3 regions of the Mesorhizobium sp. M0998 genome follow, and region 2 is predicted to be linked to each of the others. Evidence: predicted binding sites of a transcription regulator. Region 2 holds the regulator's gene; each other region holds the start of a gene.
The links. Region 2 encodes PhoB, which activates phosphate uptake and scavenging genes when phosphate is short. Its sites were predicted from a motif close to TGTCATNNANCTGTCAT; they were not measured.
Positions count from the first base shown of each region.

Region 1: the regulator PhoB is predicted to act here: its motif matches at 1,603-1,619, upstream of NKH59_RS22015 (esterase-like activity of phytase family protein).
Region 3: the regulator PhoB is predicted to act here: its motif matches at 1,754-1,770, upstream of phnF (phosphonate metabolism transcriptional regulator PhnF).

Region 1 covers NZ_JAMYND010000024.1:82,825-86,100, forward strand. The annotation lists gene NKH59_RS22015 (esterase-like activity of phytase family protein) at 1-1,501, opposite strand, end outside; gene NKH59_RS22020 (TIM barrel protein) at 1,750-2,739, shown strand; gene NKH59_RS22025 (sugar ABC transporter substrate-binding protein) at 2,781-3,276, shown strand, end outside.
Region 2 covers NZ_JAMYND010000010.1:32,192-35,467, reverse strand. The annotation lists gene NKH59_RS11805 (ROK family protein) at 1-1,007, shown strand, start outside; gene phoB (phosphate regulon transcriptional regulator PhoB) at 1,017-1,706, opposite strand; gene phoU (phosphate signaling complex protein PhoU) at 1,723-2,430, opposite strand; gene pstB (phosphate ABC transporter ATP-binding protein PstB) at 2,463-3,266, opposite strand; gene pstA (phosphate ABC transporter permease PstA) at 3,263-3,276, opposite strand, start outside.
Region 3 covers NZ_JAMYND010000012.1:22,893-26,168, reverse strand. The annotation lists partial or broken gene NKH59_RS13645 (zinc-binding alcohol dehydrogenase family protein) at 1-955, shown strand, start outside; gene phnF (phosphonate metabolism transcriptional regulator PhnF) at 974-1,717, opposite strand; gene phnG (phosphonate C-P lyase system protein PhnG) at 1,851-2,312, shown strand; gene phnH (phosphonate C-P lyase system protein PhnH) at 2,312-2,920, shown strand; gene NKH59_RS13625 (carbon-phosphorus lyase complex subunit) at 2,922-3,276, shown strand, end outside.

The sequences.
Region 1 (3,276 bases), on a different contig from region 2:
GCGTCCGCCTGAGTGGGTGCCGCTGCTTCTTGGCGAGGCCTGGGAGCGTGACCTGATAGACCAGGAACATGGTGTCGACATCGGCGCCATCCTCGGCCTTGTAGGCCGCGCCGACCTGGAAGCCGTCCTGCGTGAGGAAGTCATTGTCATTGGCGACGAACAGGAAATAGTCGTCGGGCAGCTTTGGATCGAGGACGCTCACCACCGACATCGCCTCCCATTTCTCCGAAAGGTTGTTGCGGTCGTTGGGCGCGCCATTGTGCAACCCGAAGCGGCCGAGCTCGGACTTGTCGTTGATATCGATGAACGGCGTCAGCTTGGCCGGCGTCACCGATGGATCGAGCTCACCCTTGGGTGCCAGTGGCTTGTCCTTGTCGAACTCTGTGCCGGCGATATCGGTTGCCGCCGACACATCGACGACGCTGATCTCGCGATGGAGCGAAGTGTCGCCCTTCAGCCCCTGGCCATTGCCGCTGTCGCGCGCCAGCATCAGGAAGGTCTTGTCCGACAGCGCCACGATTTCACTCTGCGCGGCGATCTTGGTTTTGCCCTTGGCATCGGTGAACACCGGCAGCGGCACGACATATTCATGCGCGAGCTTGAGCTGGCCGGGATCCGAGGCATCGTAGACCAGCGCGCGCGTGTTCTGGCGCGTCGAGGCGGAATCGCCGCCATCCTGCCTTGGGGCCGACTGCAGCACGGCAATCAGGAACTTGTCGTCCGGCGTCAGCGCCATGCCTTCGAGGCCCTGGTTGTTCTGACGGCCGGTTTCGGGATCCTTCGGATCTGGGTCTGCCGCGCCAGGTCCCGGATTGTTGGAAGCAAAGTTTGGCGTCCCGTGACGCATCGGGACAAGCGCCGCCGGCGGCTGCGTTGCCGACATCAGACGCCCATCGGCGGAGAAGCGGTAGATGTTCGGACCGTATTCGTCCGAGATGAACATCGTGCCGTCGGGCAGCCGTGCGATCGCTTCGTCATCGAGCGCGAGCTTGCCGTTGGCTTCGGGCAGGATCGGCATGTCGTCGGTCGCGGCACGCACGCCGTTGAGCGGATCGAGGCCGGTTGCGTCGGTACCCTTGTCGTCGGTCAAAAGCATGGTGTCGGCAAGCGTCGCGGTGAGGCCCGATTGTTCCTGGCCGGTGGCCGGTGCCGCACCCGGCGCGATCGGCGCGAACTCGAGGGCGATCGTGTTGAGGCGCGGACGGTAATCGGTGGTGCCGACGACATTGTAGCCGCGATCCGGCAGCAGCCACAGCGAGCCCTTATAGCCATCGGCGCCACGCGTCCAGCCGGCAGCGTCGATCGACATACCCGAGCCCGAGCCAAACGTCTCGCCGAACTTGTCCTTCTGGCTGGCCGGGATGCGGCCGACACCGACCAGGCCCTTGTTGACGAAGCTGACGCCGCCGACGGTCGCGGCGTTTTCAGCCAAGGCCGGGGTCAAGGCGGTGAACATCGCCAGCGCGACGGCGAGGGACGCGGTTCGGTGCAGGTTTTTCATGGATATCCTCTTTTGAGACAAAGCTGCCGGGATCTGAAAAAGCGCCGCGTGGCATCGAGGATGCCGCGAAAGCCTTCGGAGAAGCGATCTAGGACGCGAACATGATACTTGCGTGACAGTGCCGCGCTCGCTTGTCCCCCATGGTCGCAACTGGCCTGGGTATGGCGAATTCGTCGTCGCCGAGCGAGCAATTAACGACTTTACAAATAATCGTTATAATGTAAAGTTATGACAATGAAAGGTCCCCGATGACTGCCTATCGTTTCGCCACCCGCCTCAATTCCTTTGCCTCGCGGCCACAGTCCGAGTGGCCCGATCTTGTCGGCAAACCGTCCATGCTGCAAATGGCGGCACGTGCGGCGAAGGTTGCGGAGTTGACCGATCTCGACCTCAACTACCCCGACCATGTCGATGAAAAGCCTGCGGAAATAGCGCGCAAACTCGGCGATATCGGGCTTTCCATCAATGGTTTCGCCATGCGCTACTATTCCAATCCGGCTTTCAAGCTCGGCGCCTTCACCAACCCGGATCCTGCCATTCGCCGCGAAGCCATCGACCTGACCAAGGCCGGCATCGACGCCACCCGCGAGGCGGGCGCCAGCCTGATGACCTTGTGGCTCGGGCAGGATGGCTTCGACTATGCCTTCCAGGTGGACTACGCAGCGCTCTGGCAACACGAAATCGATGGCATTCGTGAAGTTGCGGCGCATGATCCGGGCTGCCAAATCAGCCTTGAATACAAACCCAACGAGCCGCGCTCCTACAGCCTGATGCCAGATGCGGCGACTACATTGCTGGCGATCCGCGAGATCGGCCTGCCAAATCTCGGCGTGACGCTCGATTTCGCCCATGTGCTCTATGCCGACGAGCAGCCGGCCTTTGCCGCAGCACTCGTGGCGCGACACAGCAAGCTGCTCGGCGTGCATCTCAACGACGGCTACGCCAAGCGCGACGACGGCCTGATGGTCGGGGCCGTGCATACGCTGCAGACGATCGAGCTGCTCAGGCAGATCCGTCGAGACGGCTATGCCGGCGCCATCTACTTCGACACGTTCCCCGACATGACCGGGCTCGACCCGGTCCACGAATGCGAAGTCAACATCGCGACTGTCAAGCGCATGCTGCGCTTCGTCGATCGGCTGGAAAAGGACAATCGGCTGTCCACTGCCGTCGACCGTCAGGACGCGGTCGCCTCGCAGGCCATCATCCAGGAAGCCATGCTCGGGCCGGACAGCTGAGGCCGGCGGCATAGACCGTTTTTCAACAAGGGAGGAAGATCATGAAATTTCTACTTGCCACCGCTGCCGCTGCCCTGATGGCGCTGTCCATCGGCTCGGCTTTTTCCGCGGACCTCGCGCCGCTCAATTCCGACACCGAGAAGGATCGCATCGACTGGTCGCAGCTCGAGGCCAGGTTCGGTGCGTTCCCCAAGCTGCCCGAGGGTACCAAGGCGGGTGCGGTCTCCAAGACGCTGACCAATGAATACTGGCGCTCGCTGGGAGAGGGCTACAAGTCGTTCGGCGACCGCACCGGCGTGCCCGTCGTCTACCAGGCAGCGCAGAGCGAGGGCGACCAGCTCGGTCAGCTCACCATCGCCGAAGGCCTGGTCACACAGGGCTACAACGTGCTGCTCGTCTCGCCGCAGACCGACTCCAACCTGCAGCCGATCATGGAACAGGCCAAGGCGGCCAACGTGCCGGTGGTCAACGTCAACGACGCGGTCATCCCGCAGGCCGAGCATTATGTCGGTAATGTCCAGCGCGACAACGGCGTGC
Region 2 (3,276 bases):
ACCCGGAAGCGGCGGCGGTGCTGACCGTGGTGTTGTCGCTGAATTTCCTTTCGGCCGCCATTATCGACTATACGGGACAGGTGGTCGCCGAGGAACAGCGCCGGCTGGACACGCTGACTATGCCGCGCGACGAGCTGATCCGTGAATGCATGGCCATCGTCCGGCGCCGGCTGCAGGATCCAGACCTTGACGTCCGCAGTGTCGCCCGCATCGCCCTGGCGATTCAGGGCATTACCGACTCCCCTGCACGCGCCATGCTGTGGTCGCCGATCACGCCGCAGACCGACATCGCCTTTGCCGACATGCTGGAGGACGAATTCGGCATCCCGGCAACGGTGGAGAACGACTGCAACATGATGGCGGTGGCTTTGCGCTGGCGCAATCCGGATCGCTATCGCGACGACTTCATCGCCATCCTGCTTTCGCATGGCATCGGCATGGGGCTGGTGCTGAAGGGCGAACTGTTCACCGGGACGCATTCCTCGGGCGGCGAATTTGGCCACATGATCCATCGTCCGGGCGGCGCGCGCTGCCGTTGCGGGCGGCGCGGCTGCATCGAGGCGTATGCCGGCAACTACGCCATCTGGCGCAACGCCAGGCAGATGAGCGAAGACAGCGAACCGGTCGCCGACGTCAGCGACGCCGACATGCGAGCACTGGCGGCCCGGGCGCGCGAGAAAGATGGGCCGGAACGCGAGGCCTACCGCAAGGCCGGCGAAGCGCTGGGTTTCGGTCTCGGCTCGCTGTTCGCGCTGATCGATCCGGCACCGGTCGCGATGGTCGGCGCCAGTGCCGCCGCCTTCGATCTGATCGAGCCGGCCTTGCGGAAGGCAATCGCCCAGACCGCCGGCGGCCAGCATTCAGGCTCGATCTCCTTCGATACAGAGCCGAACGAATTGCCGCTGATCCGCGAAGGCTGCGCGATGCGGGCGTTAAGCTTCGTCGACCAGGAGATTTTCGCGCCGGGCGCGCAAATGAGGCCCAGCGTCAGAAAGAACGTAGCCTGACCAGGCGGGTCAATCTTCCCTGATCGCATAGCCGGCGCCGCGGATGGTGCGGATGACATCCGGCATCCGGCCGTTGTTGACGGCTTTGCGCAGCCGCCCGACATGCACGTCGACGGTGCGTTCGTCGATGTAGATTGTCTCGCCCCAGACATTATCGAGTAACTGGCTGCGCGAGAAGACACGGCCCGGATGCCGCATCATGAACTCGAGCAGCCGGAATTCGGTCGGCCCGAGCCTGATTTCGCTCTTCTTGCGATAGACCCTGTGCGATTCGCGATCGAGCACGATGTCGCCGACCTTCAGCACGCTGGACAGCACTTCCGGCTTGGCGCGCCGCAGCAGCGCCTTGACCCTGGCCATGAATTCCGGTGTCGAAAACGGCTTGACCAGATAGTCGTCGGCGCCGGTCGAAAGACCGCGCACCCGGTCGCTCTCCTCGCCGCGCGCGGTCAGCATGATGATCGGCAGCCGCTCGGTTTCGGGGCGCACCCGCAACCGACGACAGAGCTCGATGCCGGAAACCGCTGGTATCATCCAGTCGAGCACCAAAAGGTCGGGCACATTCTCCTGCAAACGGATCTCGGCTTCGTCGCCGCGTGTCACCACCTCGACCTGGTAGCCTTCGGATTCGAGATTGTAGCGGAGCAGCACACCCAACGGCTCCTCGTCCTCCACCACCATTATGCGTGGTGCGATCATCGGCTGGGCACCCCCATCATGTCACCGGTGCGGACATTGTCGTTTCGTCCTGCTTCGGACGATTGACCGGCAATTGCTCGCCGGTCAGCACATAATACGCATTTTCGGCGATGTTGGTGACATGGTCGCCGATCCGCTCCAGATTCTTGGCGCAGAACAGCAGGTGCGTGCAAGCGGTGATGTTGCGCGGATCTTCCATCATGTAGGTCAACAGCTCGCGGAACACGGACGTGTATTTAACGTCGATGCGCTCGTCGGCGGCACGAAGCTTGGCCAACGCGGCCGCATCGCCTGCAGCATATTCCTCGATGACACCCTGCACCTGGATGAGAACCAGCTGCGCCATCGCGTCGATGGAATGCGACAGGTCCCGCGGCGTGACGCTGAGGCCGACCGCACTCACGCGCTTGGCGATATTCTTGGCAAGGTCGCCGATGCGTTCGAGGTCGCCCGCCATGCGGATCGCTCCGACCACATGGCGAAGATCGTGGGCCATCGGCTGGCGTTTGGCGATCAGGGTGATGGCGCGGTCGTCCAGTTCGCGTTGACGCGCATCCATGATGGCGTCGTCGGAAACGACGCGTTGCGCCAGCACGTTGTCGGAATTCAACAGCGCCTTGGTCGCCCCGCCGACCATCGAACCGGCGAGGTCGGCCATGTCGCGGATCAGCTTGCTGATCTGCTCGAGATCCTCGTCGAAAGAAGCGACTGTGTGTTCGCCCATGGTCCTGTCCTCATATGCATGATCGGAACGGCTCAGCCGAAGCGGCCCGTGATGTAGTCCTGCGTGCGCTTCTCGCGGGGCGACGTGAAGATCTTCTCGGTCCGGTCGAACTCGACCAGTTCACCCAGATACATGAAGGCCGTCTGGCGCGACACGCGCGCCGCCTGCTGCATGTTGTGGGTGACGATGACGATCGTGTAGTCGGCTTGCAATTCGTCGATCAGTTCCTCGATCTTGGCCGTCGACAGCGGGTCGAGCGCCGAAGCCGGTTCGTCGAGCAGAATGACTTCCGGCTTCACCGCCACGGTGCGGGCGATACAGAGCCGCTGCTGCTGGCCGCCGGACAGGCTCAAGCCGCTGGCGTTGAGCTTGTCCTTGACCTCGCTCCACAGCGCGGCGCGCTTCAACGCCTGTTCGACGCGGCCGTCCACCTCGGACTTGCCGAGGTTCTCGTAGAGCCTGACGCCGAAGGCGATGTTCTCGTAGATCGACATCGGGAACGGCGTCGGCTTCTGGAACACCATGCCGATCTTGGTCCTGAGGAGGTTGAGATCCTGCGACCGGTCGAGAATGTTCTTGCCGTCGAGCAGCACCTGGCCCTCGGCCGTCTGTTTTGGGTAGAGCTCATAGATGCGGTTGAACACACGCAGCAGCGTCGATTTCCCGCAGCCCGAAGGGCCGATGAAGGCCGTGACGCTGCGCTCGGGCAGCGACAGGCTGATGTCCTTCAGCGCCTTGCTCTGGCCGTAGTAGAAGTTGAGATTCTTGACCTCGATCTTCGTCTTCTCGGTGACCGTTTCGGTCATCGTCATGTCTGGGGACAACATCTGTGTCATCTGTCCTCTC
Region 3 (3,276 bases), on a different contig from region 2:
GCGCCCCCCGCCGGCTGGGCGCTGGTCGCCGTCAGCCATGTCGGCATCTGCGGCACCGACTATCACATCTTCGAAGGCAAGCACCCGTTCCTCGCCTATCCCCGCATCATGGGCCACGAGGTTTCTGGCACCGTGATCGAGGTTGGCGAGGACGTCGATCTCGCCGTCGGCGAAGCGGTGATCGTCAATCCCTATCTCGCCTGCGGCAAATGCATCGCCTGCCGGCAAGGCAAGCCGAATTGCTGTGTCATGATCGAGGTGCTCGGCGTCCACCGCGACGGCGCCATGTGGCGAGCAGATCCTGGTGCCGGCGCAAAATCTTTATCCGGCAAACGGCCTGTCGCTGGCCGATGCCGCCGCCGTCGAATTCCTGGCGATCGGCGCCCATGCCGTGCGGCGCTCGCTGGCTGATCCACGTGCGCGCACACTGGTCATCGGCGCAGGCCCGATCGGGCTCGGCACGGCGCTGTTCGCCCGCATCGCCGGGCTCGATGTGACGCTGCTCGACATGAGCGCTGAACGGCTTGGCTTTGCCGAAAGCGAACTCGGCTTCGCGACGCTCGACGGCTCGCGAGGCACCGCTGCCGACCTGGTGCGGGAAGCAACCGGCGGCGACGGCTTCGACGTGGTTTTCGATGCCACCGGCAACACCCGGTCGGTGCAGTCGGCCTTCGCTCATGTCGCGCATGGCGGAGCGCTGGTCCTGGTCAGCGTCGTCAAGGACGACATCGCCTTTTCCGATCCCGAATTCCACAAGCGCGAGATGATGCTGATCGGCAGCCGCAACGCCCTGCGTGCCGATTTCGACCATGTCGCCGCCTCGATCCGCAACGGCGCGCTGCCGCTGGCAAAGCTTGTGACGCACCGCACCACGCTTGGCGAGACGCCGCACGACCTCGCCCGCTGGGCGCATGAGAAGTCTGGCCTGATCAAGGCTGTCATTCAGGTCGGATGATGCCAGGGCTGCCGTATCTCAGAGCGCCGACAATTTGAGCTCGATCCGCTCGGCCGGGAAGCGCGACTCCGAAAACTGTATCGGCTGACCGTCGGGCGTGACGTTGACGGCAACCGTCACCAGCACGATGGCGCCGGGCTGCAGCTCGAGGTCCGCAAGGTCGACGGCATCGGCATGGCGCGCCGACAGCACGGTCGATTGCCTGAGATAGTCGTCGATGCCGAAACGTGCCAGCGATGCGGTGATCGAACCGGTTTCCGCCATGGCGGCATCGATGCCGGCAAAGCGCTTGGCATCGAACCAGCCGGCAGCGCGGGACACCGGCATTCCATCGGCTTCGCCGCGCGTTTCCAGGCGTATCACATCGGCGCCCGTCGCAAGGCCTAAGCCCTCTGCGACACGACGGTTGGCCGGCTCGACCGATGACGCGAGCAAGGTGATATGCCGCTCGGACGCCTGTCCTTGCAATCCCTCGGAAAAGCGGGTGCGAGCGCCGATCGGATAAGACAGCAGCTTGCGCGACAGCACGAAGGTGCCGCGCCCCTGCTCCGCCCTGAGCACGCCCTCCTGCACCAGCGCTGCGATAGCGCTACGCACCGTATGGCGGTTGACGCCATAGCGTCCGGCCAACGCGATCTCCGGCGGCAGCGCGGCATTCTCGGGAAAATCGCCGACGGCGATCGAATGCAGTATCTGGTCGGCGATCTGCCGCCACAGCGCGACACCGCTGCGCCGCTCGATGCGGTTGGCTTGTCCGATCATCTCCCGCCCCAATTCTTTGCGCCGATCTTTTGGCCGTGTCACGTGCCCGTCATGGACACGCGCTAAATAACAAGTATAATTTGTATAGTTGTCTATATCAATAGATAAATTCACGCAAACGAGGAGTACGGCCATGCGAGGACGGGAAGCGCGAGAGCAGGCCGAGCGCAAGGCCGTGATGGCGACGCTGGCGCAATCGGCCGGCGAAGACATCGTCCGCCTGTGGGACGAAACCGGCCTGCCTTGCGAAGCGGAACTTCTGCGTGGCCCCGAAACCGGCCTGGTTACGGTACGCGGCCGCATCGGCGGCGGTGGTGCCCCTTTCAATGTCGGCGAGGCGACGGTCACCCGTGCCACGGTGCGGCTTGCGTCCGGCCATGTCGGCCACTGCTACGCACTTGGTCGCGACAAGCAGAAGGCAAGGCTGGCGGCGATCGCCGATGCGCTGTGGCAGGACCCGGCCCACCGCAATGAGGTCGAGATCAGGATCGTTGCGCCATTGCAGGCGGCACTGGCCAAGGCGCGTGAACAGCGCCGCGCCGAGACGGCGGCGACCAAGGTCGATTTCTTCACCATGGTACGCGGAGAAGACTGATGGACATCGTAACCCAAGCGATCGAAGGCGGCTTTGCCGATCCGGTATTCAACGCGCAGACCGTATTCCGTGCCGTGATGGACGCGATGGCGCGGCCGGGCAGCGTCCAGCCCTTGCCGGCCCTTGCCCACCCACCGGCGCCGCTGTCGGCCACCGCCGGCGCCGTTGCGCTGGCGCTGTGCGACAACGACACGCCGCTCTGGCTCGACCCGGCTTTGCAGGTGTCGGCGGTGAAATCCTGGCTTGGCTTCCATACCGGCGCGCCGCTGGCCAACACCCCGGCCGACGCGCATTTCGCGCTGATCGCCACGCCGGCCGAGATGATGGCGCTCGACGGGTTTTCGCAAGGCACCCAGGATTATCCCGATCGCTCCACGACGCTGATCCTCGAGGTCGGCGATCTTGTCTCCGGCGCTGCGCTGCTGCTCGAAGGCCCGGGCATCGAGACGACGGCGACGATCGCGCCGGCGCAAATGCCGCGCCATTTCGTCGAGCAATGGAAGCAGAACAACCAGCGCTTTCCCCGCGGTGTCGACATCGTCCTCGCCACCCCTGACAGCGTTGCCTGCCTGCCGCGTACGACGCGCATCAAGATGATGGAGGCGTAGCATGTATGTTGCGGTAAAGGGTGGCGAAGCGGCCATTCGCAACGCCCACAAACTGCTCGCCGACCGCCGGCGCGGCGACCGCTCGGTGCCCGCACTTCGCCTCGACCAGATCGTCGAGCAGCTGGCGCTCGGCGTCGACCGGGTGATGAGCGAAGGTTCGCTCTACGACCGGGAATTGGCGGCACTCGCCATCGTCCAGGCGCGCGGCGACATGATCGAGGCGATCTTCCTGGTTCGCGCCTATCGCACGACGCTGCCGCGTTTCGGCTACACAAGGGCGATCGACACCGGCACGATGCTGGTCGAGCGACGGGTGTCGGCGACCTACAAGGACCTGCCCGGCGGCCAGCTGCTCG